DNA from 2 places in the Blautia segnis genome. Region 1 is predicted to be linked to the other one. Evidence: predicted binding sites of a transcription regulator. Region 1 holds the regulator's gene; the other holds the start of a gene.
The links. The regulator Rex, encoded in region 1, represses fermentation and respiration genes when NADH is low (regulators of the CRP and FNR family bind a similar motif). The targets are predictions, from matches to a motif close to ATTGTTAANTANTTAACAAT.
Positions count from the first base shown of each region.

Region 2: a site for Rex is predicted at 13,581-13,600, ahead of pflB (formate C-acetyltransferase). Genes of this name have one in related genera too.

Region 1 is NZ_JACOOT010000039.1:54,404-70,272, forward strand. Features, by position in the region: gene alr (alanine racemase) at 1-210, opposite strand, end outside; gene H8S54_RS16615 (NAD(P)H-hydrate dehydratase) at 280-1,830, opposite strand; gene H8S54_RS16620 (redox-sensing transcriptional repressor Rex) at 1,951-2,598, opposite strand; gene H8S54_RS16625 (hypothetical protein) at 2,853-3,221, opposite strand; gene H8S54_RS16630 (ATP-binding protein) at 3,354-6,179, opposite strand; gene H8S54_RS16635 (response regulator) at 6,213-6,473, opposite strand; gene H8S54_RS18380 (hypothetical protein) at 6,449-6,691, opposite strand; cyclic di-GMP riboswitch class I at 7,083-7,158, opposite strand; gene H8S54_RS19205 (DUF6783 domain-containing protein) at 7,205-7,285, opposite strand; gene H8S54_RS19210 (DUF6783 domain-containing protein) at 7,256-7,360, shown strand; gene H8S54_RS16645 (threonine/serine exporter family protein) at 7,576-8,907, opposite strand; gene H8S54_RS16650 (DUF4866 domain-containing protein) at 8,935-9,741, opposite strand; gene H8S54_RS16655 (DUF2284 domain-containing protein) at 9,908-10,381, opposite strand; gene H8S54_RS16660 (LysR family transcriptional regulator) at 10,438-11,331, opposite strand; gene H8S54_RS16665 (adenylosuccinate synthase) at 11,508-12,809, shown strand; gene pyrB (aspartate carbamoyltransferase) at 12,806-13,747, shown strand; gene H8S54_RS19505 (aspartate carbamoyltransferase regulatory subunit) at 13,747-13,845, shown strand; gene H8S54_RS18385 (MmcQ/YjbR family DNA-binding protein) at 13,851-14,009, opposite strand; gene abc-f (ribosomal protection-like ABC-F family protein) at 14,590-15,869, shown strand, end outside.
Region 2 is NZ_JACOOT010000005.1:16,937-32,805, forward strand. Features, by position in the region: gene H8S54_RS02270 (methyltransferase domain-containing protein) at 348-2,117, opposite strand; gene H8S54_RS02275 (class I SAM-dependent methyltransferase) at 2,203-2,988, opposite strand; gene H8S54_RS02280 (hypothetical protein) at 3,206-3,673, opposite strand; gene H8S54_RS02285 (MATE family efflux transporter) at 3,879-5,180, shown strand; gene H8S54_RS02290 (metal-dependent transcriptional regulator) at 5,315-5,683, shown strand; gene glgB (1,4-alpha-glucan branching protein GlgB) at 5,948-7,729, opposite strand; gene H8S54_RS02300 (TetR/AcrR family transcriptional regulator) at 7,934-8,482, shown strand; gene recQ (DNA helicase RecQ) at 8,496-10,442, shown strand; gene pflA (pyruvate formate-lyase-activating protein) at 10,529-11,257, opposite strand; gene pflB (formate C-acetyltransferase) at 11,276-13,531, opposite strand; gene H8S54_RS02320 (LysR family transcriptional regulator) at 13,954-14,451, shown strand; gene H8S54_RS18005 (LysR substrate-binding domain-containing protein) at 14,400-14,594, shown strand; gene H8S54_RS02325 (heavy metal translocating P-type ATPase) at 14,601-15,869, opposite strand, start outside.

The DNA.
Region 1 (15,869 bases):
GGCTTCCTGGGCAGTCGCAGTGGCAAAGCCCCAGATGTAATCCAAATTCTCCAGCATGGCCGCAATGGGGACTGCGCCATGTCCGTATGCATCTGCCTTGATCACGGCAATGATCTTCGTCCCTTCTTTTATGTTCTTTTTCATCTGTTCAAAATTATATTTCACGGCATCAAGGGAAATCAACGCCTTAATTCTGTTATATTTTTCCATAATGTTCTCCTCGTTACTGTTCACCGATGTAACCTGTTTAAAAAATCATTTCCGCTTTGGGAGTACGCTCTAATTTTCCCCCTCCGAAAGCTTCAATATTTCTGGAAGTGCTTCGATCAGATCCTGTGCGGTCATGCCGTGGGTTCCTTTTTTCCTGAGGGCAAAATCCCCGCAACGTCCATGGATATAAACGGCCATGGCTGCCTGATAAGAAACCGGCGGCTTTTCTTCCTGGCTGTGATACATGCAAAGCACTGCAGCCGTTATGCCGGAAAGTACATCCCCGCTTCCCGCAGTTGCCATTCCCGAATTGCCGGAAAGATTGAAATACAGGTGTTCTTCCTGGTCTGCGATTACGGTGCAGGCATCTTTCAGCACACAGGCGCCCCCGCTTCTGTCTGCAAATTCAAAGGCCGCGGCTGCCGGATCCTCTTTCAAATGAGAAATGCTGCTGCCTGTCAGACGGCTCATCTCTCCCATATGCGGGGTCAGAATTGTATTTTCATTTATAAATTCCTGCCATTCCGGATGCTCAGCCAGAAGGTTCAGCCCGTCCGCATCTATGACTACAGGCTTTTTCGCTGCCGCCCCGTTTTTCAAAAACCAGAGCATTCGCTCTCTGCCCACTCCGTCTGTTCCAAGTCCCGGGCCGATCACCAGCACATCGCACCAGCTTAGGTTCTTTTGGTTGGCTTCCTCGTTAAATTCACAGGTTACCATTGCCTCGGGAAGAAGGGTCTGAAGGGGAACGCGGTTCTCCTCCACGGTCTGGATCTTCACCATTCCTGCTCCGCCATGAAGGGCTGCGCTGGCACTTAGGCAGGCGGCGCCGCACATTCCAGGGGAGCCTGCGATAAGGAGGACTTTCCCGAAGGTTCCTTTATTTCCCCAGGGGGCTCTTAAAGGAAGCTCTGCCAGGTCTGTCTGCTCCATGTGACAGGCTGCTTTTTCTGCAATCTGGATGCCTTTCGGGTCCCGGTCGTAAATTCCAATGTCTGCTGTCACAACCTTTCCCGCGTACATTCTTCCTGGGTAAAGGCACAGTCCCCGTTTCCGGTATGCAAAGGTTACCGTCATGTCTGCCTTAAAAGCCACGCCGAGAATGGCTCCTGTATCACCATGGATGCCAGACGGAATGTCCACTGCCACCTTGCAGGCTTCTGCCTGATTCATGCAGTCGATGATTTCTCTGTATTTTCCCGCAATTTCCCGGGAAAGCCCCACGCCGAAAATCCCGTCTGCTATAACAGTATATTCACTCCATACCGGGTTATTCGTTACCGGCACCTGATAGCTGGCGGCAATTTCCCACTGGCGTCTGGTTTCTTCGGTCATTTTGTCCGGATTTCCTGCAAGAAAAATCTCCGTATGGATCCCGGATAAGTGAAGCAGCCTTGCAATGGCAATGCCGTCGCCGCCGTTGTTGCCGGAACCGCAGACTGCCAGGACACGTTCATGCTGCCAGCTGCCATCGGGATTTTTCCCCAGAAGGTACTTCACGATTTCATCTCTGACAGCCAGGGCTGCGCGCTCCATCAGCACCAGTGACGGTACGTGCATGCTGTGAATGGTTTCATGGTCCAGAAGCTTCATCTGGCTGCAGGTCACAACTTTTTTCATGATCAGCTCCTCATCTGACGCGTCAGGCAACAAATCATTTCCTTTCGCGTCTATATGCAAAACTGCTGCCCGGTCTCCTGTAAATCTTCCAGTGAGACAAGCAGCAGTCCTCTTTAACTTCTATTTCTCTGTATGTTCATTCCGATACTGGCTTAAATTGTAGGACAAAGCCATCAGACTCTCGGAAAGATGGACATTCTCCACGATTACGTCCTCCGGAGCGTCCAGATCTGTATGTGCGAAATTCCAGATTGCCTTGATTCCGTTCTCAATGAGAATCTTCGCCATCTCCTTGGCCTTGTTCTTGGGAAGTGTCAGAATGGCGATTTCCACCTGATTCTCCTTCATAAATTCCGGAAGCCGGCTGATCATCTGGATCTCAATGCCGCGAACGGAAATTCCTTCCAGAACCGGATTCACGTCAAAGATTCCTACAAGGCGGAATCCTCTTTTCTCAAAATCCCCATAATTGGCAAGTGCCTGTCCCAGATTACCTGCACCCAGAATGATCATGGGATGGATGGTGTCCAGCCCTAAGATCTTGCCGATCTCTGTGTAAAGATATTCTACATTGTATCCGTATCCCTGCTGTCCAAAACCGCCGAAGTTGTTAAGATCCTGACGGATCTGGGATGCAGTTACGTGCATTTTCTTGCTCAGATCATTGGAAGATATACGCTCTACCTTCTCTTCCATCAGTTCCCCCAGATAGCGATAATACCTTGGCAGTCTCTTAACCACTGCCTTTGAGATTTCTTTCGCCTCCAAAATGTTCCCCTCCTTGTTCCCGCTGCCTATACTTTTCCGCGATACACTACGTCAATTATACCGAAATGTTATTTTCTTGTCAATCAAAGTTGTGCAAAATCACAAAACTTTTTGACCACGCAGCACATAATGGTTCCAGCTGCCTTAATGGTCACTGCTTTGTAAGTATCATGCTTTGTATCCCGGTAAAGAACCATGTCCATGCACTCTATCTGTCTGTACCTCTGGGATATCGTATGTGGCAGAAAAAAGAGTCAAAGCTGAAACTGGCTGCTTCTATGGTACGGCGTCTCCAATGCCTTTGTAAGCTCTTCATCCCGTTTTTGGCTATAATGAAGTGCATTTGACAATTCTTCATTCTTCTGCAACAGCATCATCTGCTGCTTTACCCGGTTAAGATCCTCTGTATCACCAGATGCATAACGCATAATTTTCTCACAGATATAATCCTCAAACATCTGCTCATCCGACTCTGGGAAAATGTTTTCACCACTACGCAGCTTCGTATCCTGATGAAGCTTTATGCATTTTCCTGTATCTTCAAAATCAATATACAGAATTTCTATATAATGATTTTTAAGAGCTTTTTCATATATTGCAGACTGAACTGCTTTCTCTAACAACTGAATTTCTCCTACTTTTTTCAATATATTTTATTACTATCGCAACTAAATGATCGAAATCGTCCACTTTTTAGTACCAAATATTCAAGCTCCATTCCATGTGAAATTTTCAATCCATTTTTAACACCTGAATCATCGTTCTATATATTTTGTGATGACAGATATCAGAATCTCCATATCAACTGGCTTGGCCACATGATCATTCATCCCGGCATTCAAAGCAGCCTGTACATCCTCTGCAAATGCATTTGCCGTCATTGCAATAATAGGTATTTTCTTTCCGTCCGGACGGTCCGGCAGATTTCGGATGGCTTTTGTCGATTCATATCCATTCATTTCCGGCATCATAATATCCATCAAGATCAGATCAAAAGTCCCGGGAGCTGTATTGCAAAACTGTGTCAGAGCAGATTTGCCATCTACAGTCCTGGTTACAACCATCCCTTTTTCTTCCAATAAAACTACTGCTATCTCCGCATTTAAATCATTGTCCTCTGCCAAAAGAACATGCAAACCCTGTAAATCCATATCTTTCCTTAAATTTTCTTCCTTTTCAGTCAATACCTGTTCTGCTATAAGCAGGGGGATTTCTACCGTAAAGGTTGAGCCAATACCTTGTCTGCTGCTGACTTCAATTTTCCCACCCATAAGATTTACATACTGTTTGGCAATGGCCATTCCCAGTCCGGTTCCCTTATAACTGGTTCTTGCTCCATCATTTTCCTGACTGAACTCATCAAATATTCTTGCCTGGAATTCCTCACTCATACCAATTCCGGTATCCGATATACGATAGCGCACGATTATATGGTGCTCATCATTACCCAGACTGTTTTCTGCAATAAATGAAATAGTGCCTCCGTCTTTTGTAAATTTGACTGCATTGCTGATAATGTTGAGCAATACTTCCCTGATTCTGAGTTCATCTGCCATTACATAGGGGTTTTTAAGTTCTTCTCTTGAAACATAAAAATTAAGGTCACGGTTTTCCATATATCCCCTTGCAATCGACAAAACAGTATTTATCATATCCCTGAGATCTACCGGTACTGGTTTATATTCCAGTTTACCACTTTCAATGCGGCTGATATCCAACACATCGTTGATCAGTGTCATCAGATATTCGGAACTCTGCCTGATCTTTTTCAGACAATTCTCCACTTCTTCGTCCGGCTTCCTCTTCAGGGCAATATCTGTAAATCCGACAATTGCATTCATTGGTGTCCTGATGTCATGGGACATATGGTTCAGGAATGTTGTTTTTGCAATATTCGCCGCATTTGCATTCTGTGCTTCTTTCAACGCTTCCATTTGTTTTTTCCTGCTTACGGAAAGGAAATAGACCAGAAGAAGCAGTACAAAAATAATCACAAATGAAATTCCGATAGCGAAGTCGGCATACTCTGCAAGGACATCCTGCAAGGTCATTTTCTTTTCTGAAACGGAATTCTGCGCAAGGACAACGCCATTTAAAATATTGGATGACTGCTCAATTGCTTTATTGATAATGGTAGCTGCTCTTCTGTTTCCTCTCGTTGTAAACATCGCTAATTCCTGCCGTTTTGCCATTTCTGCAAATGACAGACTTTTGGTCAGTGGACTTTCATTAAGAAGATTGATTTTTGAAGAGGGAATAACCGTTGCTCCTACTTTTCCCTTTGCTACTGCCTCCAGGCATTCCTCTTGTGTGTCATATTGTTTGATCTCTGCATCTGGAAAAAGAAGGGACACCATCAATTCCGAATACAGTGAGGTCTCTGTCGCTGCGATTGCAGAGAGACTGCTGCTATATTCTTTCCCCTGGTAAATAACAACCGGCGTAATATCAAAGATTACATCCGTCAAAACCACCTGAAACTGTTCCTGCATATAAAGATCCTGAATGATAGGACCGGCAATATCTATTTCACCAGATTGCAATGCCTCGTTCATCTGCACTCCCGTGGAACAGGGAACTGCCTTGATCGTGATTTCATATTTTTCCTGGACAGTGTTCAAAACGGTTCCAAGGATTCCTGTCAGTTTCCCATTTTCTTCACCGCAAAAAGGAAGATTATCCTTTAGATATCCCACACGGATTGTATTTTCATGTGCATCCAGCCATTGTTTTTCTTCCTTGTTGAGTGCATAATTTATGACCGCTTTTCCTTCATAACGGGCATACAGCTTGCTGCTGTAGTCCGTTTCTGTGTTGTTGATTTCTTCCAGGGCAGAATTTAATTCCTTTAACAGATCTGGTCTGGATTTTGATACACCAAAATAACAGTCACTTGCCCCGATATTGGCAATGGCAATAAAATCGCTGTTGACAGACAGTGCCGGAATCACAAGAGCCTCCAGTTCATCTGCATCCAGTTTTTCTATCATTTCATCATAGCCTTTACAGGCAACAACCTCTGCCTGGATCTGATTGCTGTCCAGCCATTTTTCCAGAAGTTCTTTCTGATAGCTTCCATCTGCAACACCGATACGGCAGCCATTTATCTGCTTTAGATCACCATCCGTAAGGTCCGCATGGTCCTCCCTGGTATAGATCCAGTATCGTTCCGTTAGCTCCTCATAAGAAGAAAAATTGATAGCTTCTGCTCTTTCCTGTGTATAACTGACATTTCCAAGTATATCTATTTCTCCAGCTTCCAGCATATCCAGGCACTCTTTAAAGGAAGCATAGACATATTCATACTTCCAGCCGGTTATATAAGAAATTTTCTGAAGATACTCATAGCCTGCTCCCTGCTTGTGTTCCCCGGAACCGCCTTCCTGAAAATTGGAATATGGAAAATACCCGACTCTCACGGTTTTATTTTCTTCTTCCATTGCCTGAGTTGTTTCCCCGTCACTTTTTATCTCCGACGCATAAACAGAAGCTGATACAAAAAGCAGCATAATAATTGCAAAAATGCTCAAACATAATCTTTTATTCTTATTTTTTCCTATCTTTTTATTTATTCTTTTCATCTTTATTATCCTGCTGTTGTTCTTCCCAGTCTGTCAGTTTTTCTGTTTATTCAATACAGAAAGAATGGCCACTCTCAGTTTCTCAATATCAATGGGTTTCGCTATATGTTCATTCATGCCCGCATCAAATGCTCTTTTTTTGTCTTCCTCAAAAGCATTTGCTGTCATGGCAATGATCGGGATCTCTGCCTTCTTTTTATCATTTAAATGCCGGATACACTGGGTTGCCTGATAGCCATCCATGTTTGGCATCTGGATATCCATAAGTATCAGATCATAAGTTCCCGATGACATTTTGCGACAGCTTCTGCTTTTCTTGCCTTTCTTAAAAGTACGAGTATATTTGTAAGTGGAACACTCTTGAAGTCTTGATCGTTATCATATATCAGTGCCTGAAGCATTTCATCATAATCATTGCAGTCCTGTATCTTAAATTTCAGTGTCTGATTCCCCAGACAGTCTTTGGCATAAGAGATATATTCTGCCAGCATACCCGTAAGTTTTTCTTTCACCCAGGATTTTTCTCCGCCTGTAAGACTCCGATTATACTCAAGCGTAAAGTACTTCTTATACAGATCTGCCTTAAAAAAAGGACTCTTTATTTATTGCAAAATATATGCCCGATTTGCCAATAGTAGTAACCGAAGATATTCCCTATTCAGACCAGATGGATTCCTCCAGAGATACAAAAGCATCCATCTCATGACTTCGCAGTTTATCTGGGAAGTCTTTTAGTCATGTCTAAATTTAAAAGCACCTACTTTTCATCTTAAGAATTCTGCGTTGCAGGATTCTTACCGCTTTTTAATCAGGATTGCGAACTTGTTTCGCAATTACCTATCATGTACTATTAATAATTCATGTTATAATAAAAGCACTGCCAAACAGACAGTGCACCTCACTTTATGCAACTGGCTACCATTTTACAGGTCCTGTAGCTTTGCGTCCCAAATTTTCATCTGGTTTGCCGATTTCCTTATTATAGCTTTTAAAATTATACAAAAAACTGATTTTATTATACCCCCTTACTCCGCTTTGCACAAGGAAAACATCCGGGCTACGTAGGCCGAATTCGGGTGAAATATACCGCAAAGTGGGGCGTGCAGATTGCAGGAATGATTTTTCAAACCCTTAGAACTTCTTTCTGTTTTTCTGTCAGATTCTCCGAATTACCTTCCTGAAAAAACTGTGATAATCTGTATTTACTGATATCACGTTTTTCACATAAAGATGTTATTTTATCCGCAATATACTTCTCTATCATATTCATAAGCGTCCCTAAGCGGTTTTCGCCTTTTTTTCGCCGTTTTCTTCAGCATAGGAAATCATACTTAACATATCAGCCACCTCCTTTTGCCGGACCGGTTTAGCAGCTTGCACCTGTTTGCAATTCAAGTCAGGTACAATACCGAAACGCCTTATCTGTCAAAATCCTTGCAAAGATCAGTCCCAGCGGAAGTGCTGCAATGATCAGAAGCGCAGCTGCAAACCAGGATGCGGAAAGGGATAAGGACATGATTCCAAGGTTATAAAATCCACGGTATAAATAAAGCCCCGGTACCATGATCACAATAGAAGGCACTGTCACGGAAATCCTTGGATAGCCCACCTTATTTTTCAGAAGGGAGGCCAGAAGCCCAGCTGTCAGAGCTCCGATAAATGCGGCCACTGCCGGAGGTAAGGTGGCGAGATCCACAAGCTCCAGCCGCAGGGTATTTGCAATTGCACCAAGTACTGCCGTAGAACAGGCAAGCCTTACCGGACTGTTAAACATGATGGAGAAACCGAACACGCCGAAAAAGCTTGCAATAAGCCGTGTGAGAATCCACATTGCAGCAGACATATGGATCTTTATAAAATCCACCGGCTGTAAGTGAAGAAGCATGGCCATGATCCAGGCAGACATAGTGGCTACCAGGACAATAATCAGTGCATAAGTAAGCCTTTCCATACCAGAACGCATATCCAGCTTTGCCAGGTCGATTCCGCTGGTAATAAAGGGGAAGCCAGGGATGATAAAAAGCATGGCACAGATATATCCTGCTTCATGCTGAATGGAAATCCCAAACAGGATTTCCCCTAATTTTAATAATCCTGCATATACAAAGCATGCCAGGGAGACAGATGTAACAATACCCAGAAACAAAGTAAAATGATGCTTGGTCAGCTTGCAGCGAAGGAAATTTCCAAGTCCTGCTCCAATAAAAGCACAAAACATCTCTACTGGTCCTCCGCCTAAAAGAAAGGTAAATCCACAGCATGCAATGGCGGCAGCCAGTCCCAGGGCTGCCGGGGAATAAAGGCCATGGATCCTTTCAATCTCATCCAGATAGCTGTGAAGCTCTTCCCCGGACATGTTTTTTCCCTCTGTTTCAAAGTTACGGATAAAATGCTCCAGCCGGTTCAGCTTTGACGTATTCACCCCTGTATTGGTAAGGCATAAAGACTGGGTAAAGCCGTTTTCCCCGTCAAAACAGGTGTACTCAATGGACATCAGTCCGATATCTGCGGTACAGGTAATTCCCATTGCTTCGGCCAGGGCATTCATGGAGCTTCGGACCCTCCAGGCTCCAGTCCCACAGGATAAAAACATGATCCCCACACGTCCGATAATGGAAGCCTTTTCGGTGATGCTTGCATTTATAACGGGGGTATTTTGGCCATTTGCATCGGTGTATTCATGCCACTCCACGTCCATATGATTTTTTCTGACCATCTCTGGCTGCATAAGCCCACTTCCTTCCGAAAAGTCCCTTTATAATTTCAGGCTGTCATTTCCTGCAAGTTCCATCATCCGCTCCCTGCAGGCAAGGACGATCCCGTCAATTTCCTCCATATGCTGGAGCATTTTCTTTTCAAATTCATGGATGGGAAGCAAAACGCCAAGTTCATCAAAGGGTTTCTCTGGATTTTCTTTTTTTACGCCGGTCTCCTGTCCATAAAAAACCACTGCACGGGGTGCTGCCTGCTGGATCTCCTGGAAAGTCTTCCATACAACCGCATAGGCCTGCGCCTCTGTAAGCCCCAGCTTGCAGGTATCCGGAAGTGCATAGAGGATTAAAATCCCACGCTGGCGCTCTTCTTTTTCCTCTTTAATTTCCAGCCCATCCGTGTAAGAGCGTACAATGTCATATCCATCTGCCAGGTAAAGTCTGGATCTTGGTACACATTCATGCCGGTCAAAGGTTTCCTTAAATTTTCCATAGTCATGGGCGGAAACCATCTTTCCAGCATCTTTAAGAAGCTCTCCTTCCACATTGGTAAGAAGGACCGGATTCTCTCCTGCCTTTCCGTGGAATTTTCTTGGGATCAGATAGGCTTCGCGGAGCAGATCAAACATACTTTTTCCGCACAATTCCAGAAGAAGGGCACTTACATCCCCGTTCTGGTAAGCGTGAAAGAGTACCTGCAAAAAGTGGTCCGGATCCTCATCCACCAGCATATGTTCATCATCCAGATACTGGTAAAACACTTCACGAAGTCTTCTTGATGCCTCCGGGGAAGCCAGGATTTTGGAAAAAATATCTTCTACAGCATGTTCTCTTGGTAAAACTGTTTTCATACTAAAACGCCTCTTTTTCTGTTTGGATCATGATGAGAGCTGTACTTATCTCTTTTCAGGAGGGATTATAGCATTGTTATAGTCATACCGCAATAGAATGAAAATTTTCTCTTTCATATCATATTTTTATGTCTGCCATATCATTGACCGTTGTATGTGTTTTCCATTACAAGTTTCCATGAAATAAAATTTGTGAAAAATACCGTATCTTATCATCGGTCCCCCAGCAGATCATTCCCACCGCATCTGCCATTTCCTGGGCATCAACACAGTAGGCGGACATGCAGGAATGGTGCCTGTAAGGACCAGCGGACATGATCAGCAGGTCTGTATTTCCAGATTCCATTATTTTAGAGGCCAGCTGTTCGGTGAGTTTATTGTGCGCAAGCTTCGCCATTTTGTAGTCCATATCCTTGTTTTGTATCGTCTGGAGAATAAGCGCTTTTTCATAGGCGAATACCCTTTGTTTCATAGATTCTACTGTTCCGCATTCAGGTGGACAGGCGGGATTCACGTTGTAACATCCACACTGATTTTCTTCACAAAACTTTCGATATTCCGGTTTGAACACAAGTTTTTGTGTATCCATGATTGCCGCATTTGAAAACCCAAGTTTTTTTGCTTCTTTGATGTAATCCATAGGATACCTCCTCCAAGTTTTTTACAACTCACTAAAATTTTCTCCATACGCTGGTTTTAAACCCGCCCAGCTACAATTGTGTTTTTTAATTCCCTTGCCGCAGCGCCCATAGGATGCTGGCTGTCATACACCAGACAGATCTGACGCTCCGGGATTTCGTCTTTTAGTGGGATCTGTACGATTTCTTTTTTCAGAAGGGATGGGGCTGCCATTGGCTGGGGCAAAAAGGCAAGGCCAAGTTCACATTTTACCAGCGGCAGGATCTGGTCCGCAGTGGCGGCTTCCGTATCCGGGGAAAGATCCAGGCCATGGGATAAAAATACACTGTTGTAAAATTTATAGGTCATAGTTTCCCGTCCAAGAGAAATCAGCGGATAGTTCTTTACCTCCCGAAGAGAAAGCTCCTGGCTTCCAAGGGCGGTAAACGTGGTACCGCCAACCAGGATCTCCTGGAAGGGCATGAGCATGATCTGTTTCAACGGGGAATCCACCTCTGCCGGAGTGGAAACTACTGCAAAATCGATCTTTCCACTTTTTACGGATTCAATGGCTTCCGGGGTAGAATGGTTATAAAGCTTCAGCCGGATTCCCGGATAAGTCATATGGAAGTTTTTTAATTTGTCTAACAGAAAAATATTCAGGGCAGTTTCACTGGCGCCAATGGCTACACTTCCGTGGGAAAGCCCGGAGCTGTCCGCCAGCTCCTCTTCTGCAACCTGGAACTGCTCCATTGCACCAAGCACATGGGTATAAAGCCGTTCTCCTTCCGGGGTAAGCTGTACCCCACGGTTAGTACGGATAAATAAAGTGGTATTCAGCTGCTGTTCCAGACAGTTCATGGCCCGGGTGATGTTAGGCTGGCTGTTGTTTAAAGCCTGGGCTGCCTTGGTAAAGTTGTGGTATTTTGCCACATAATAAAAAATTTTGTAATATTCGAAATTTACGTCCATAATATTTTTCCTTTTCTTTTGACATATCATATGTTTATTCCAACTATATCAATTATAGTTTTTACTTATTCCTGCGTCAAGCGTATTATGTACCCGAATAAAAAAGAACACTGTGACAGGGCCAAAAGCTGTTCATTGTAATATGGCAGCCCGGACAGTTTTCAAAGGAGGAACAAATGCTTACAGCAGTAACCGGTATTAACTGGGGCGATGAAGGAAAAGGACGTGTGATCGATCTTTTAGCGGAGCAGGCAGATGTGGTCGTCCGCTACCAGGGCGGCAACAACGCAGGTCACACAGTGGTCACCGACCAGGGTAAATTTGTCTTAAATCTTCTCCCATCTGGTATCTTACATCCAGGTGTGGTATGTGTCCTCGGGGACGGAATGGTAGTCGATCTGGAACATCTTTCCCGGGAAATCCATGAAATAGAGAAAAAAGGAATCCGGGTTACACCGGATCATCTGAAGCTTTCAAAGCGTGCCACGATCTCCATGCCATGGCACAAGGTACAGGATGAGTTAGAAGAAAACCGGCTGGCAAAAACCGACAGCGCCTTTGGCTCTACCCGCCGTGGAATCGCCTATGCCTACAGTGACAAGTACCGTAAGAAAACCCTTCGTCTTGGGGATCTGCTGCATTTAAAAGAGGATTCCGTAAAAGCCAGATTAAAAACCATGCTGGAGGCAAAGAACCTGGAGCTTGCAGGCTGCTACCATCAGGAGCCCATGTCCTACCCTGCACTTCTTACCTGGTGTGAGGAACAGGCTGAACTCTTTGGTCCCTATATTGCAGACACGGGTGAGTTTCTGGAACAGGCACTGTCAGAGGACAAAAAGGTAGTGCTGGAAGCCCAGCTTGGCGCCATGAGGGATATTGATTATGGTATTTTCCCCTATACCTCAAGTTCCTCTACCATTTCTGCCTATGGCCCTATCGGTGCCGGAATTCCGGGAAAATCCCTGGATCATGTGGTGGGCGTTTTAAAAGCATATTCTACCTGTGTTGGTGCCGGTCCCTTTGTAGCAGAAAAAGCAATGTCCGATGCCTGGGAAGAAGAGCTTCGAAAAGCGGGCGGCGAATATGGTGCTGCCACAGGCCGTCCCCGCAGGGTTGGGCCCTTTGATGCCGTAGCCAGCCGTTATGGATTAAAATGCCAGAATGCAGATATAATTGCACTGACCAAAATGGATGTGTTAAGTTCCATGAAAGAGATTCCTGTGATTACAGGCTACAAACAGGATGGAGTTATAGTAATGGACTTTGATCCTATGGAGGAACTGGAAAGTTATACGCCGGTAATAGAAATGCTCCCGGGCTGGGATTGCGATATTTCCAGCTGCCGGACTTATGATGAGCTTCCGGAGAAGGCCAAATCCTACATCCGTATTCTGGAACAGCTTTTGAACCATGAGATCCAGTTTATTTCCGTCGGAGCCAGACGGGATCAGTTTTTAACAAAAGGAGCCTGGTTATGAGACATTTGATCGATCCACTTGATTTTACCCTTGAAGAAACTACAAAAGTTCTGGATTTGGCAGACCGCATTGCAGAAAATCCGGAAGTGTACAGCCATGTGGCAGATGGGAAAAAGATTGCCACTCTTTTTTATGAGCCAAGTACCAGAACCCGTCTTTCCTTTGAATCTGCCATGCTAAGCCTTGGCGGAAAAGCCCTTGGCTTTGCCGGGGCTGAACAGTCCAGTGCCACAAAAGGAGAAACGGTAGCGGATACTGCCCGGGTGGTAAGCTGCTATGCAGATATCATTGCAATGCGCCATCCCAAGGAAGGTGCACCCCTTCGCGCATCCATGTACGCCACAGTACCTGTTATCAATGCCGGTGATGGAGGACATAACCATCCTACCCAGACACTGATTGATCTTATGACCATCCGCCAGAGAAAAGGGCATCTGGATCATTTAACAGTAGGCTTTTGCGGTGACCTGAAATTTGGACGAACCGTGCATTCCCTGGTAAACAGCCTGGTACGTCATCCTGGAAATGAGTTCTACTTCATCTCCCCGGAGGAGCTTAAGATTCCGGATTACGTAGTTGAAGAAACGTTAAAGCCAAACCAGTCTTTTTACAAAGAAGTCACCAGTCTGGAGGAAACCCTTCCAAAGCTGGACGTGCTCTATATGACAAGGGTTCAAAAAGAGCGTTTCTTTAACGAGGAAGATTATGTCCGGTTAAAGGATACCTATATTTTGAACCAGGAAAAGTTAAATCTGGCACAGCCGGATATGCCGGTTCTCCATCCTCTCCCAAGGGTGGACGAAATTGCCACAGACGTGGACCAGGATCCAAGAGCCGCTTATTTTGACCAGGTGCAGAACGGAAAATATATCCGTATGGCATTGATCATGGCTCTGCTTGAAGTCCCGGATCCGCTGACAGGAAGGACGGTGCTGTAATGTTAAAGATTGAATCTATCCAAAACGGAATTGTGATCGACCATATCCCGGCTGGAAAATACCCTTTAGGTTTATTTCTATTCCTAAAGGGTATTTAAAAAAATTATTTTCTTCCCGTATCAGTTAAATCATAACTCATATCTAAAAAATCCAGCGTTTTACCATCTCCAACAGAGCAATCTAATATCACAGATATCCAATGCGCCTTATTCATGTGGTACCCTGGCATAATCCCATAGGTTTGCGCGATAAACTGTGTCAAAGAAAAGCATTTAGATTTTCCATAATTAATGTCTCCCTATAAAAACAGGTGGAAATTCTTCAATTTCTAATTCTATAAAGGGCAATCCTAAACAGACCTACCTATCTTCAGTACATACAATTATTGCTAATATTATATTTCTAAATGTGCTTATATTTTGTGTAACTTTTTGTTTATACAAATTTTCATCGCTTAAAGCTAATTTTCTCATAGATAACTTTTTGCCTATCACATAAACTTCATGTGTAATTTAGAAAAAAGGACAAAAAAAGAGCATAAAAGCTATCTGATTTTCCGTTACTGTACCAATTACTACACCAATTTAACATCAAAATACGATATTTTACGATAAATGGCGATAAGTTTGTAATAAGCAGAAAATGCAGAAATACTATATTTTTCAGTGCTTTCATGGGATTACTTGTGCAGTCTTACAAATTTTTGCATATTTTTTTGTAATTCGACAATTATTCTTTCAAAAATGCAGGATTTCAAGTATAATATTAAGAATAAGGGTCTGGATGACGGCAGGAATGATTATATCTGCCCACATCCAGCACCTACAGTTAAGGAGGAACTTATGATTTTATCATGTCAGAGCATCTGCAAATCCTTTGGGGAGAAGGTCATTTTGCAGGATGCCTCTTTTCACATAGAAGAACGGGAAAAGGCTGCCCTGATCGGCAATAACGGTGCCGGAAAGACCACTCTCCTTCGCATTATCATGCAGGAGATTTCCGCAGATTCCGGTAATGTGGTTATTGCAAAGGACAAAAAGATTGGCTATCTTGCCCAGTATCAGGACATTCACGGCCATCACACCATCTACGAAGAGCTGTTGACCACCAAGCAGTACATTCTGGATATGGAGGAGAAGATCCGTACCCTTGAGCAGGAAATGAAATATGTGGCCGGAGAAAAGCTGGAGAGCCTTATGAACAGCTATACCCGTCTGACCCATCAGTTCGAGCTGGAGAACGGCTACGCCTACAAAAGCGAGATCGTAGGCGTGCTTAAGGGTCTTGGCTTTGAGGAAGAGGATTACAGCAAGCAGATTGAGAACCTTTCAGGTGGTCAGAAAACCCGTGTGGCTCTTGGCAAGCTTCTGATTTCCAAGCCGGACATCCTGCTTCTGGATGAGCCTACCAACCATCTGGATATGGAGAGCATTGCCTGGCTGGAAACCTATCTTCTCAACTATCCAGGAGCCGTATTTATCGTTTCCCACGACCGTTATTTCCTGGATAAGGTGGTTACCAAAATCGTGGAGATCGAAGCCGGACAGATGCGCATGTACGATGGCAATTATTCCGCCTACGCCCTTAAGAAGGCCATGCTTCGCGATGCCCAGTACAAGGCCTATCTGAACCAGCAGCGTGAAATCAAGCATCAGGAAGCAGTTATCACAAAGCTGCGCTCCTTTAACCGGGAGAAATCCATTAAGCGAGCAGAGAGCCGTGTGAAAATGCTGGATAAGATCCAGAGGATCGAAAAGCCTGTTGAAATTGACAACCAGATGCGCATTTCCCTGGAACCAAGATTTATCAGCGGAAATGATGTGCTTACTGTAGAAGGCCTTTCCAAGGCATTCCCGGGACAGATCCTGTTTACGGATATCAGCTTTGAGATCAAGCGTGGAGAGCGTGTGGCTCTTATTGGAAACAACGGAACTGGCAAGACCACCATTTTGAAGATTCTCAACGGAATCGTGGAGGCTGATGCAGGTCGTTTTGCCCTTGGCTCCAAGGTGCAGATCGGATACTATGATCAGGAGCACCATGTGCTTCATATGGAGAAAACTATTTTCCAGGAGATTTCTGACACCTATCCGACTCTGACTGAGACAGAAATCCGCAATAT
Region 2 (15,869 bases), on a different contig from region 1:
ACCATATCCACGCCCGAAGTCAACCCACATTGTTTATTCGGCATCCATCCGCATTTTCTCTCATTGACAAAAAATGGAAAACTATGTTACTATAAGAACCATATTAAACCTAGTTGACAAGTAGGTATTAGGAGGTAAATGACATATCCTGGATTAAACCAGTTACTTATGAAACCGCAAGCCCAGAGGTAAAAGCTTTCCTTGATGAGAAAGGCCATGAGATCTTAAACAGCTCCCGCAAGCGTCCTTACCAGATGCTTTTGCATTTGACAGGGTCTGATTTAGATTAACAAAAACTGTATATGAATGACTTTACTGCCAATTCATATACCGTTTTATGTATTTCCTCAGTTGCAGCTGCCTTTTGTTGCTGCGATTGCGAACATTGGGGTTGGATTGTAGAAGGCATCCTTCTCTTTATACATTCTTCTGCTCACTCCAAGATCTATGGAAATCTGCTCCATTCCCACTTTTCCAAGCTCTTCCACGTCCCATGCAGGGCGGATATAGGAGCTGATTGGGAGCTGTCGCTTGATGTCCTCGCACTCCTGCATCAGGGAGTCCCCAAGCTGCTTGTGGGCGTGATTTTCCGGAAGATCGGAGGTCTCAGCAAAATCCACGGCACCGTAATTAGCATCGAAATTCAAAAGTACTCCGCCTGGCTTTAAGACTCTTGTCCACTCCTTGTAGGCCTGTGCAGCCTCCGGCAATGTCCAGGTAAGGTTTCTGGAAATGACCACATCAAAGCTGTTATCTGCAAAGCTTAAATGCTCCGCATCCATGATCTCAAAATTGCAGTTTACCTGCTCTTCTTTTGCAAGGATTCTGGAATTTGCAACCATGTCCGGGGTAAGATCCGTGCCAGTTACCTGATGTCCCTGCTTTGCAAGAAGGATGGTGAAAAATCCGGTTCCGCAGCCTACATCTAATATTCTAAGCTTTCCATTATGCGGCTTTTTCAAACTCATTCCTACCTCTTTATTCCCATTTTCTTCAGAATCCAGGGTGTTTTCCTTCCTTTCAGGCAGATATTTCCGGATTTCTTCCAGCCATCTGTCTGCCAGCGCACTGTGCAGTTCCGCTCTTCTCTGCTCCAAAAAGCTGTCACTTCTCTTGGTCCAGTAAGCGGCAATTTTCTCCTTACGGTCATCTTCTTCATAGCTGATCCTGCCGTAAGCTACCATTGGACCATCCTTTAATACCTGCAGAGAACCTGCCTGATAAAGGATCACTCCGTCCCCGTAAGCTACACTGTTTTCCAGAATATTATCCTCATAATCCTTCACATAACCAAGGATCTCACCCTCTGTAAAAAGGTCTCCCGCCTTCTTCTGGGGATACCACATTCCGGTATAAGAAGCAGACTGATACTGCACCTGGGTTACATTCAGCGGATAATATTTTCGCAGGCTTGCGTGTCCGTCATAGATTCCAAGGAACCTTAAAATACTGCGCACATCCCGCTTCATAGAACGCACTTCTTCTGTATCCCAGTCGCCCATTCCGCCTCGTTCCAGAAGGACGGAAGGGATGCCGCAGGATGCTGCATAATTATAGCTTCCGCCAGATGCCACCTCGGATTTCACCATATAGGGCACATCCACCTGTTCTGCCATCTGACGGGAGATTTTAGTTACTTCCGGGTCTGCTTTTCCTGCGTAATAGACATAGGGAGTCAGCTTCTCATAGTCATCTCCGCTGTGAAGATCAATGTAGTAATCTGCTTTTTTCTGCAGTTCATTCACCACTGCATAGGCCAGTTTCTCATACTTGGTTCCATCTTTTTTACCAGGAAAAACACGGTTCAGATTCTCGCCTGTTTCCCTGCAAAGAGAACCGTGGCGGTTCTCAAATTCGTCCCTTCCAACTACCTTTACAATAATGACTGTTCCCGTCATTTTCTCAATTTTCAGGTCTCTTCCAAGCTCTATTGCGCTCTGGATTCCCACATATTCTCCTGCATGGATTCCCGCCGTGATCAGAGCCGTTTTGCCTGGCTTTTCCCCGCGGACAATCGTCGCAGGAAGGGAAAATTCACCATCTCCAATGCTGATAAAGCCGTGGACGCGCTGTCCCGGTGCCGCGCAAAGACCGCCGATATTTATTGTATCACCCATTCTTTTATCCTTTCCATATGGTAGCTTTAATCATCATAATGATTCAGAATACTGCCTGCTGACCATTACGCTTTAGTTCCTCTTGTTATTTCGTAACCTTAATCATAAACATAGGCGTGGACCCATAATTCAGCTTTTCTTCCTCACTCCACACCTGCTGCCAGATGTTCTCATCTACCTCTATTTTTTCTGCTTTCAGTTCTTCCAAGACCTTCACATCCCATCCCGGGCGCTTTGTCTCAGACAATGGAACCTGCAGTGCGATCTTCTCCATGCGGTCAATATCCGTGCACAGATAATGGTCGTCAAGGCTGCCTTTTTCCACATTCCTGCGGTCGTTTTCATAGGCTTCCCGCTTCTTGTCATCATAGAGATAGCCGTACCAGTTGGCATCAAAATTCAGAAGCTTTCCGCCCTTTTTCAGCACCCTAAGCCATTCCCCGTATGCCTGATCCGGATGAGGAAGATTCCATGTCAGGTTCCTGGAAATGATCACATCAAAGCTCTCATCCTCAAACTCCAGGGCCTGGGCATCCATCCTCTTAAATTCAATATTGCTGCTCTTTTCTCCAATAAATTTTGCCGCATTTTCAGCAGCCTTTTCCAGCATTCCAGGGGTGTAATCCACAGCCGTTACGTGATAACCAGCCTCAGCCAGAATCATTGGAAAAAAGCCAGGGCCTGTACCGATATCCAGGATCCGCAGCTGTTCCTTGTCGTTATCAGAAAGTTTTTTTTCCAAAAATCCACTTTCCAGGGTCTTTAGCCATGCCTTTTTTTGCATCCCCTTCAGCTCTTTTTCATTCACCTCAGAATACCCCTCTGTCCGGGTACTCCAATAGCTCTCTATTTCATCCAGCAATCTATCCAATTGTATTTCCTCCGCATAAATCTAAAGTTGTATATTCCGCAAATATACTCCAATGTTAAAACTTTATCAAAAACGCTTTCTTTCCGCAAGCCCCCCTGGGGGATGTATATACAATTCTCCCACTGCGCCATTAAATTTCCCAGCAAAAAAATATCAGAGAACCTCTGTCAGCTGAGATTCTCTGATATTTTTCAAAATCCGTTCTGTTTCAAAGCTTTTATTTCTTTGTATCGTGCCGCACTGTGCAGCTGTTTTTTCCATTCTTCCTGGGTTCGTAAAGGGCCTTGTCCGCTTCTGCCTCTTCGGGCACAATATACTGTAAATTAAAATCCCCGATCACCTGGTCAAAATTTCCTGCGGAATGCTGGGGAACCACGGTTTTCTCATCTGCAGAATAATACAGAATATACCCCTGGGTTTCCAGATCGATCCAGCATACATAGTCAAATTCCGAAAGAACCGCGTGGGCGATGGATGCATTTCGCTGCTCATCCTGCAGAAATATTTTTTGAAAAAAGTGATTTTCTCCAGCATAATGATTCACCTTATCTGACTGTATTTTCCCAAAGCTTTTTTCAAAATCCTCTCCAAAATGAATCCTCACGAAATCAATAATTATTTTTATTATACTACCCGGTACATGATTTGTCATGGGAAAATACTGTGAAATGTTACGGTTTCCCATATTTACAGGTTTCTGTTCCTATTGTATAATGAACAGGTCTTTGATAAATTTCATTTCAGGAGTATCATTTTCATTTATGATAAAGCAAAACAGACATTATCCCCTTCTGGATCCGCAGAATCCTGCGTCCGGGTACAATATTTTCTTCATTTGTTTTTATAACAATAATGATAAAAATATATTTCAGAAAGGATAACCGCTTAAAATGTTAAAACAATTTTTCAAATACATCACACAGAGTGTGGCTGGCATGATCGGGATTTCTGTGTATATTCTTGCAGATACCTTTTTTATTTCCGTTCAGTCAGGTGCAGATGGACTGGCGGTGCTGAACTTGATCCTGCCTGTTTACGGGCTGGTTTATGCAATCGGCGCCATGATTGGCATCGGCTCTGCTACCAGATATTCCATCAGCAAAGCCCAGGGCGGAAATCCGGATTTTTATTTCACACAGTCTATTTTTTGGTGCCTGATCTGCAGCATTCCTTTTATTCTCACAGGAATTTTTCTTCCGGGAAAATTTCTTGAGCTCCTTGGTGCCGATCAGAGACTGATCCATCTTGGAAAAGGATATCTCAGAATTATGCTGATCACTACGCCGCTGTTTATGTCCAATTACACCTTCACAGCCTTTGCCCGGAATGACCATGCTACCTCACGGGCCATGATCGGCGCTATTGCAGGAAGCCTGTTTAATATTGTGTTTGATTATATTTTCATGTTTTCTATGGGACTGGGGCTTTCCGGTGCGGCACTTGCCACTGCGTTTAGCCCTGCGGTAACCATGACCATCTGTTCCACACACTTTCTCAGTAAGAAAAATCAGGTGGAATTTCAGTGGAAGCGCCCTTCTATCCGACACCTTGTTTCCTGCTGCCAGCTTGGAATTTCCGCATTCGTGGGAGAGCTTTCTTCTGCAATTATTACCATTATTTTCAATATGCTGATCCTGGATATTGCAGGAAATGTAGGCATAGCTGCTTACGGCGTTATTGCCAATCTTTCCCTGGTGGTCATGTCTATTTTCAACGGACTGGCGCAGGGCGCACAGCCGCTGATCAGCCAGAATTATGGGCAGGGAAAACAGGAAAATGTACGAAAGCTTTTGAAATGGAGTATTCTTTCCTGCCTGGTTCTGGAGCTTGTTACAGTGGCTCTTTCCTGGGGATTTACAGATGGATTAATCGGGATTTTCAACAGTGAAAACAATCTTCTGCTTTTGAATTATGCCCATATCGGACTTCGAATCTACTTTCTTGGCTTTTTGTTTGCAGGCATTAATATTATGCTGGTGGCCTATTTTTCCGCCACTGACAACGCCCGCCCAGCCATCACAGGTTCCCTCATGCGCGGAATCTTCGCCATCGCCGTTAGTGCCGTAATCCTATCGAAACTCCTTGGAATAAACGGCGTATGGGGCTCCTTTTTAAGCTCGGAAGTCATCACATTCGCCGTACTGCTCCTGCTTTCCAGATTTCAGAAAAAGCCCCAAAAAGAGATCAAATAAAAAACATGCATAAAATGCATAAAAGATTGCGGATAAACTGGTCAAAAAATAATTGCCCAATTCAGTAAACTATGGTATCCTATAATTATTATACTTGAACAGCAACACAAGCTAGAAAATTGAGGTGATCTATCGTGAAATCAAATGAATCCGCTGAGAACTATCTGGAGACAATTCTCGTCCTCAGCAAGAAGAAACCCGTTGTCCGTTCTGTTGATATCGCTGATGAGCTTGGTTTTAAGAAGTCCAGTGTCAGCGTTGCCATGAAGAATCTCCGTGAGAAGAACCATATCACCGTCACTCCTGAAGGATATATTTATCTTACTGAATCCGGTCAGAAGATTGCGGATATGATTTATGAGCGTCATGAATTTTTATCCTCCTGGCTGATCAGCCTGGGCGTTGATCCTGAGACTGCTACTTCCGATGCCTGCCGCATCGAGCACGTTATAAGCCCGGAGAGCTTTGCCGCAATCAAGAGCCATCTGGCTCCGGATAAATAAATGCCGTAATCCCATACTCTCACGGCTGCACGCTTTACGGAATATTGCCTGCCAAATAGTTACAGATTAATACATGAAATAAGACCTGCACTCCAGATAAATGAACTATAGTAAGTTTCGATTATAGCATTTTATTTGGATGCAGGTCTTTTGTTTATACCAAATACTGTGACAAATTGCAATGCTCTCCAAGCTCTGGACTACTTTTCGCAAAGCTCTTGAAACAGCGTTTCAAGCATGCCCTTTGCTGTCTGCTTTTCAATATTACTTCACCAGATAATATCTTGCGGAAAACGGTCCCATTTTGAATACCGCTTTTCCGCCCTTGATTTCTTTTTCTTTCTTGGTGTAGCGCTTTTTGCCGCCGTATTTTACCATGTCGCTGGCAAGGAGAAGCTCATATCCGGCGTAATCCTTTTCCAGGGTGTATTCCTGAGTTTCATCTGAGAAATTGAACACTGCAAGAATCTTCTGATCCCCGCTGATTCGCTCAAACAGGTACATGCATTTCTGCTCCTGATGGCAGTCCACCCACTCAAAGCCATCCTGGCGGATATCTCTCTGATAGAATGCATTATTCGTCAGATAGCACTTATTCAGGTCTGCCATGAATTTGTGGAAAGCTTCGTGGATCGGGAATTTCAGCAGGATCCAGTCAAGCTCGTCTTTCTCGCACCATTCTTTGAGCTGTGCCAGTTCATTTCCCATGAAGTTCAGCTTTGCGCCTGGATGTGCATACATATACATGTAAAAGGCTCTTGCCTGAGGGAATTTGCCGTCGTATCCGCCGTTCATTTTCTGGGCGATGGTGGCTTTTCCGTGGACGACCTCATCATGGGACAGAGGGAGAATATAGCGCTCATTGTAGTAGTACATCATGGAAAAAGTCAGCTTGTGGTACTTCTCTCTTCTTTCATTTGCATCTGCCTGGAAATAGGACAGGGTGTCGTGCATCCAGCCAAGATCCCATTTGTAGTCAAAGCCAAGTCCGCCCTCCCAGACAGCCTTAGTAACACCCTGGTAAGGGGTAGAATCTTCTGCAAAAAGCAGGCATTCCGGGACACGCTCTTTCAGTCCCTGGTTCATGGTGCGGATAAATTTAAGAGCAGCCAGGTTCTCGCCGCGGTTTGCGTCTCCCTGCCAGTAGATCAGGTTTCCTACCGCATCCATGCGAAGTCCGTCGAAGTGGAATTCTCTCAGCCAGTAATATGCGGAGGACTGCAGGAAGCTGCATACCTCACCTCTGGAATGCATAAAGTTGCAGCTGCCCCATTCGTTGCGTCCAACTGCCATGTTGGGGTACTCGTATAATGCGGTTCCATCGTATTCTGCCAGTGCATAATCATTCACAGCAAAATGCACAGGAACGAAATCCAGAATTACGCCGATGCCTGCCTGATGGCACTGGTCTACAAAGGATTTCAGTTCTTCCGGCTTTCCGTAGCGGGCAGTTGGGCTGAAATATCCGGTGTCCTGATAGCCCCAGGATTCATCGCAGGGATACTCGCAAAGAGGCATGATTTCTACATAGTTGTAGCCGTATTCTTTCAGATAGGCGATGAGGATTGGGGCAAGCTCTTCGTAGGTGTACCAGTCTTCCTGTCCTTCTCCCCGTTTTTTCCAGGAGCCGAAATGCATCTCGTAGATGTTGATTGGCTTGTCATGGCCTACCTTGCAGCCTTTCTGCCATTTGGCATCTTTGAATTTGTAGCCGCCAAGGGCATAGGTTTTGGATGCGGTGCCGGGGCGCATTTCGCTGTAGAATGCGTAGGGGTCTGCATGGTCTATGAAGGAGCCGTCCTGGCGGTAGATTCTGTATTTGTACATCAGGTCGGAGCCCACACCGTCAATGGTGCATTCCCAGAAATTTCCATCGTGGACGCGGTTCATTGGGGTTTCAGTCCAGCCGTTGAATTCTCCGATTACGGAGACGCGCTGTGCTGCAGGGGCAAAGGTGCGGAAGGTGGTGCCGCTTTCCAAGACGTGTGCGCCCAGGTACTGATAGGCTTCAAATTCTTTGCCGGTGTAAAAGTTGTAAAAATCCATAAATACCCTCTCCCATTTCTATTGTGATTGATTTTAAAAGTTATTAGACAGTAGTTGGTTTTCTTTGTATAATAGGGATTATAATTGTATGGGAAAGGAATTGCTACCATCGAAAAACGACTTTGGTTGGAAATCCAACTTTTTCAAAAAAGTGTTGGATAATTATATTGCTAAAGCGGACGCCAGGAGGAGCAGGAAAAGTGTATGGATATTAGGGTTGAAAAGACAAGACAGAGTATTATTAATGCGTTTATTGAATTGAGATCGCATAGGGAGCTAGAGAGGATTACGATTAAGGAGTTGTGTGAGAGGGCGCGGATCAATAAGTCTACGTTTTATTCTCATTATCAGGATATTTATCATCTTTCGGATACGCTGGAGACGGAGGTGGTGGTTTCTATTATGGAGAATTTGAGCCATCCGGAGAAGGTACTGGAGGATACGGCGGATTTTTCGCGAGAGCTGTTTATGGGGTTTCTGGCGAAGGATGCGCTGATTGGGATTTTGTTTTCGGGGAGCAGGAGTAAGTGTCTGGTGCAGAAGATTGAGATTGCTTTGAAGGAATTGGTGTTTGGGGCTTATCCACAGTATCGGGAGAACCGGGATATTAATATTATGCTGACGTATATCTTGTATGGATGCTATTATGCGTTTTATGAAAACCGAAAATATGGGGATGTTCCGGTGCTTTCCAGTATTACAGAGCTGACGGGGGAAACGGCTGCGGCGGCACTGAAAATGGTTAATAAATAGAGAAAGGACAATTATGACATTGAATACAACAGGTTCCAATCTGCAGATGGGAAGTTCAACGATCACTCCTTTGCAGATTTTAAAAACTTATTTCGGATATGACTCCTTCCGTGAGGGGCAGGAGGAAATTATAGATACGATTCTGGACGGCAGGGATGCGCTGGCGATTATGCCTACCGGGGCTGGGAAATCCCTTTGTTATCAGGTTCCGGCGCTGCTTTTGCCGGGGATTACGCTGGTGGTTTCGCCGCTGATTTCGCTTATGCAGGACCAGGTGAAATCCTTAAATGAAGCGGGAATCCATGCGGCATATATCAATTCTTCCCTTACAGAAGGACAGATCAGCAAGGCACTTTCTTTCGCCGCAAGAGGTGTGTACAAGATTATTTATGTGGCACCTGAGCGGCTGGAAACGGCTTCTTTTCTGGCGTTTGCCCTGCATACTCCCATTTCCATGGTGACAGTAGACGAGGCACACTGTATCTCCCAGTGGGGACAGGATTTCCGTCCCAGCTACCTGAAAATCGTAGATTTCGTGAGGCAGCTGCCTGGACATCCGATCCTCAGTGCTTTCACCGCAACCGCCACAGAAGTGGTCAAAAACGACATTGCAAGAATTCTGGAACTGAAGAATCCAAACATTGTCATCACTGGCTTTGACCGAAAAAATCTCTACTATCGAGTGGAGCATCTTACAGGAAAACAGAAAGATACCTTCATTGCAAACTACATAGCCAGTCACGCAAACGAAAGCGGTATCATCTACTGCGCCACCCGCAAAAACGTGGATACTTTGTATGAACAGCTGCTAAAACAGGGTGTTTCTGTCACCCGTTATCATGCGGGAATGAACACAGAGATCCGCAAGGAAAGCCAGGATGATTTCATCTATGACCGCGCCCAAGTTGTGATTGCCACCAACGCGTTTGGAATGGGAATCGACAAGTCCAACGTGCGTTTCGTCATCCATTACAACATGCCCCAGAGCATAGAAAACTACTACCAGGAAGCCGGCCGTGCAGGTCGTGACGGAGAACCTGCAGAATGTATTCTTCTCTTCTCCCCGCAGGACGTTATGATCAGTAAAATGCTCCTTGGCAGCAAGGATTTCGAGGGCATGGATTTCGCTGAAATGGAACAGGTGCGCCATCAGGACGCAAAGCGTCTTCAGATTATGGAAGGCTACTGCATGACCACCTCCTGTCTGCGCAATTATATCCTGAATTACTTCGGGGAATCCACTGACCAGCCCTGTGACAACTGCGGCAACTGCCATCAGGAATTCGAAGAACTGGACATGACTCAGGACGCCAAATGGGTAATCGGATGCATTACAGAAATGCGCGGAAGATACGGCCAGGCCCTTGTAATCGGTACCCTGCTTGGCTCCAAGAGGGCCCGCTTAAGAGAGATTGGCGCCGACTCCTACAACTGTTACGGTCAGCTTCAAAGCCGCACGGAAAATGACCTTAGACTTCTCATCAGCCAGATGATCCGCCAGGGTTACATCGTCCAGACAGACGGGGAATACAGTGTCCTCAAAGTCGGAAATATCTCAGAATTACAGCAGAAAAACACCCAGATCCTTGTAAAAAAATTCAAGGAAAAAGAAAAGATTTCCGCGTCAAAGAAACGCAAAAATCCATACGGAAAGAGCTATTTCGAAGCCGAAAATACTGCCGGCAATTCCAACGAAGCCACTAATACTTCCAGCCCAAATGCCGCAAAAAAATCCGCCCTTTTCGAAACCCTACGCCAGCTTCGCCTCCAGATTGCCAAAGAAGAATCCGTCCCGCCCTACATCGTCTTCACCGACAAAACCCTCATCGACATGTGCGAGAAGCTTCCAGGAACCGAATCCGAAATGCTGGATGTCTCCGGCGTCGGCCAAAACAAACTAAAGAAATACGGCCAACGTTTTTTACAAGAAATCTCCTCATTTCTTTCCAACAACAACTAATCATTTCCCGCAACTTAAAAGAGGTCCCCGTGAGACTTTTCCAGTCTCACAGCGACCTTCCTTTAAGGAGTTTGCTTCACGATCTCTTATATGGCGTTAAGAATCCGTCTTGCATTATCAATTCTTTCCTGCGTTGGAGGTTTCACGCCCTCCAGCGGATATGGGATTCCCAGCTTTTCCCATTTAAAAATACCAAGCGTATGATACGGAAGAACTTCCACGCGCCGGGCGTTTCCCAGTGTCTTGATAAAATCCGCAAGCTGGTGCAGATATTCATCCTTGTCACTACCTCCCGGAACCAGTACATGGCGAATCCACACAGGTTTATTCATGTCCGAAAGCTCACGAGCCATAGCCAGAATGTTCTGATTAGTCTGCCCGGTAAGCTTCACATGCTCCTGCTCATTGATCTGCTTGATATCCAGAAGCACAAGGTCTGTGTATTTCATCAGTTCCAGCCATTTGGAATGCCATGGTTCCTTCGTGGTATAAGGATTTCCGCTGGTATCCAGGGTGGTATGGACTCCTGCTTCCTTTGCCTTGCGGAAAAGCTCTGTAAGAAAGTCCATCTGCAAAAGGGGTTCCCCGCCGCTCACCGTGATACCGCCTTTTTCTCCCCAGTAGGATTTAAAGCGAAGAGCTGTTTGCAGAAGCTGATCCGTGGTGTATTCTTTCCCTTCCTTCATATTCCAGGTATCCGGATTATGACAGAACTGACAGCGCATAGCGCAGCCGGAAAGAAAAATTACATATCTCACTCCGGGTCCGTCTACAGACCCGAAGCTTTCCAGAGAATGAACATAGCCTTTTAACATGTTGTTTTCCTTTATTAATTACATTCTGTCATGGCAGGTTCTGGCAATAACATCCAGCTGCTGCTCTCTTGTCAGATCGATAAATTTAACAGCATAACCGGAAACACGGATAGTGAAGTTTGCATACTCCTCTTTTTCCGGATGCTCCATAGCATCGATCAGTTTCTCTTTTCCAAATACGTTTACGTTCAGATGATGTGCGCCCTGGTTGAAATATCCATCCAGTACGTGAACAAGGTTATCTGTACGCTCCTCATCACTGTGTCCAAGTGCATCCGGATTGATTGTCTGAGTATTGGAAATTCCATCCAGTGCATCCTCGTAGTCAAGTTTTGCAACAGAGTTCAGGGAAGCAAGAAGTCCGTTCTGCTCTGCGCCGTAGGATGGGTTAGCACCTGGTGCAAGCGGCTCTCCGGCTTTTCTTCCATCCGGAAGAGCACCTGTAGCCTTACCATAAACTACGTTGGAAGTAATGGTAAGAATAGATGTGGTTGGCTTGGAATCACGATAAGTATGAATATGTTTCAGCTTCTCCATGAATGTAGAAAGCAGTTCTTTCGCAATGCTGTCAGCTCTGTCGTCATCATTACCATAACGTGGGAAGTCACCCTCAACCTGGAAGTCTGTAGTAATTCCGTCTTCATCACGAATTGCTCTTACTTTTGCATATTTAATAGCAGACAGGGAGTCTACTACATGAGAGAATCCGGCGATACCGGTTGCGAAAGAACGGTCAACCTTTGTATCGATCAGAGCCATCTCAGCTGCTTCATAGTAATATTTGTCATGCATGTAGTGGATCATGTTCAGAGTTCCTACATACAGATGAGCCAGCCAATCCATCATCTGGTCATATTTCTGCATAACCTCATCATAATCAAGGTACTCGGAAGTAATCGGCTTGTACTCCGGTCCTACCTGCATTTTCAGCTTCTCATCCACACCGCCGTTGATTGCGTAAAGAAGGCATTTTGCAAGGTTTGCACGAGCTCCGAAGAACTGCATTTCCTTACCAGTCTCTGTAGCAGATACACAGCAGCAGATTGAATAGTCATCGCCCCAAACCGGACGCATAACATCATCGTTCTCATACTGTACGGAACTTGTTTTAACAGAAATATTAGCAGCATATTTCTTGAAGTTCTCCGGCAGCCTGGAAGAATAAAGAACCGTCAGGTTTGGCTCCGGAGCCGGTCCCATGTCCTCAAGAGTATGCAGGAAACGATAGTCATTCTTGGTGATCATATGGCGTCCGTCAACACCGATACCACCAACCTCAAGAGTAGCCCATACCGGGTCTCCGGAGAACAGCTGGTTGTAGGACTCGATTCTTGCGAATTTAACCATACGGAATTTCATTACCATGTGGTCAACAAGCTCCTGAGCTTCCTTCTCAGTGATAACACCGTTCTTAAGGTCTCTTTCAATATAGATATCAAGGAATGTGGAGATACGTCCAACACTCATCGCAGCACCATTCTGTGTCTTGATTGCTGCAAGATATCCAAAGTACAGCCACTGGAATGCTTCATGTGCATTTTTTGCCGGCTGTGAAATATCATAGCCATAAATTTCAGCCATTGCTTTCATTCCCTTAAGGGCACGGATCTGATCTGCAATTTCCTCACGAAGCTGGAAATCATAGCGTCTCATACCCTGGCGGTCGCATGCTGCAAAGTCTTTCTCCTTGCCTTCGATCAGAGCATCAATACCATACAGAGCCACACGTCTGTAATCACCTACAATACGTCCACGTCCATAGGTATCCGGAAGTCCGGTAAGGATATGGCTGTGACGTGCTTTTTTCATCTCTGGTGTATAGATATCAAAAACACCCTGGTTATGTGTTTTGAATTCATATTTTGTAAACATATCATGAATCTGCGGATCTACTTTATAGCCATACATCTCGCATGCTTTCTCTGCCATCTTAATTCCACCGTATGGCATAAATGCACGCTTCAGAGGCTTATCTGTCTGAAGTCCTACTACTTTCTCAAGATCCTTCAGATCTTCGTCAATGTATCCAGGTCCATATGCAGTCAGGCCTGTAACAACCTTAGTTTCCATGTCGAGCACACCATTATTGGCACGCTCTGCTTTCTGCAGCTCCTGCAGCTTTCCCCACAGCTTGTCTGTAGCCTCGGTCGGGCCTTCCAGGAAGGAATCATCTCCGTCATAAGGGGTATAATTGTGACGGATAAAATCACGAACGTTGATCTGTTCTTTCCAACGGCTTCCGCTGAAGCCTTCCCACTGTGCAAAATCTTTCATTCTTGTACCTCTTTCTTTCTATTTTGTAGTTCTCCGCGTATATTGAAGAATTGTTATTGGTTTAACGATTGTAGTATACGGTATTGTTTTTTCCCCGTCAATCGGTTTGGAACATGCTTTTAATAAAATACAATTTGAATGTAAAAATATGGAATTTGCAGGACATGAGTCCTATATTTCAGACTTTCCAAATGCCCCGCATGCGCTCTCTTTCCATATGATTCCAATGGATTCTGATAAATATTCTCAGCAATACCTTTGATAATTTTTATCAACATAATCCAAGGGGCAAAAGTCCTTTGCCCCTTACATCAATGCCTTTTATTTGGGACAAAAGTCCCTTTTATATAGTTCCTTTAAAATTGAAAGAATAATTGATGGAATTGAATATGAATTTGCTACATTTACGATATTTTGCAAAATTGGCACAAACGCTGCACTATACACGGGCGGCAGAACATCTTTGCATTGCACAGCCAAGCCTCAGTCACGCCATTTCACAGATGGAAGCTGAGCTTGGAGTTCCCCTTTTTGAGAAGGTGGGAAAAAGCATTGTGCTTACCCATTATGGGGAACAATTTCTGGCCTGTGCACAGCAGACTCTTATGACACTGGACAATGGAGTGGACGCCCTTCAGCGTGTGGGACGAGGAGAAGGACTGATTCGTCTGGGGCTTCTCTGTACCCTGGGAGAAGACTTTGTTCCCGGGCTTGCAGAACGATTTCTGAAGCAGTATCCTGAGAAAATATCCGTTTTACATTCAATACAGGCATCACCGGACAGCTGCTTGACGGGCTTTGCGCAAGGCGTTTTGACCTTGTTTTCGCCTCTCTGGCGCAGTTTCACACCATTGACCTTGCCCAGACCATTCCTTATCCACAGGTTTATTTTGCCAAAGGCTCCGGTCTTCGTTCTGTAGTTGACGGCCTGTTGCGCCAGATCGGCCAGGAGCCCCAGATTGCCTACGAGACGGAGGAGGACAGCGTAATTGCCGGACTTGTGGCCCATGGATTTGGGATTGCAGTGGTTCCCTACATGGAAATGCTTCTCCGATTACTTTGATTGTCATTATTTTTTCCTCCATTTTAATAAGAATGCTGAATTTGTGATTACCAATACGGAACCTGCGTTGTGGACGAGGGCACCTACGATGGGGTTCAGGATTCCGGTGATGGCAAGGACGATTGCAATAAAGTTCAAGGTCATAGAAAAGGTCATGTTCAGTTTGATGGCAGTCATCATGCGCTTGGAAAGAGCAATGAGATGGGGAAGCTCTTTTACTTCATCGTCTACAAGGGCAATGTCGGCTGCGTCTACTGCGATGTCGCTTCCCACGCCGCCCATGGCAATTCCCACTTCTGCACGCTTCAGAACCGGGGCGTCGTTGATTCCGTCGCCGATCATACAGACCATTTTGTTTTCCTGCTGATAACCATCAATGTATTTCAACTTGTCTTCCGGGAGACAGTTGGCACGGACTTCCTTAATATGAAGCTGGGATGCGATGGTCTTCGCCGCATTTTCATGGTCTCCGGTTAAAAGGACCGACTGAACGCCAAGGCTGTTCAGGGAGTCAATCATGCCGGTGCTTTCCTCACGAAGAGTATCGGAAAGAGCGATGAAACCAGCATACTGACCGTCAATTGCCACATAAGTAACGGTACAGCCGCGCTCTATGTACTGCTTCGGATTAGCCTTACTCTGAATTTTTTGAGTACTATAAAAACTTGCATCTGTTAATTCTTTGCTTTCTCCTGTTTTATCCTCAGTGTCTGCACACTTTTCGGCAATGGTCTTTATTTCCACGCCATGTTCCTTCAAAAGCTTCGGATTTCCCGCCAGAACCTGTTTTCCTTCTGACACTGCACAGACTCCCTGTCCCGGAATCATCTGGAAATCCTCTGCACCGGAAAGTATGATGCCTTCCTTCTTACAGCAGCTTACAATTGCTTTTCCAAGGGGATGCTCGGAAAGCTGCTCGGCACAGGCTGCAAGTCTGTAAATATCATCATTGTTATAATTTTCGCTGTTGCTGACAGCTGCAACCACCTTCGGTGTACCATATGTTAAAGTTCCGGTTTTATCAAACGCAATCACGTTTACCCTTGCAAGCCGTTCCAGGGCATCTCCCTCACGTACCAGGAAGCCATGCTTGGTGGCATTTCCGATAGCCGCCATAATAGCGGTTGGGGTAGCCAGCACAAGGGCGCAGGGACAAAATACAACCAGAATAGTAACCGCACGGATAATCTCTCCAGAAATCAGCCAGGTAAGAGCTGCCGCAGTTAACGCGATCACCACGATCCAGGTAGCCCAGCGGTCTGCGATCCCTACAAT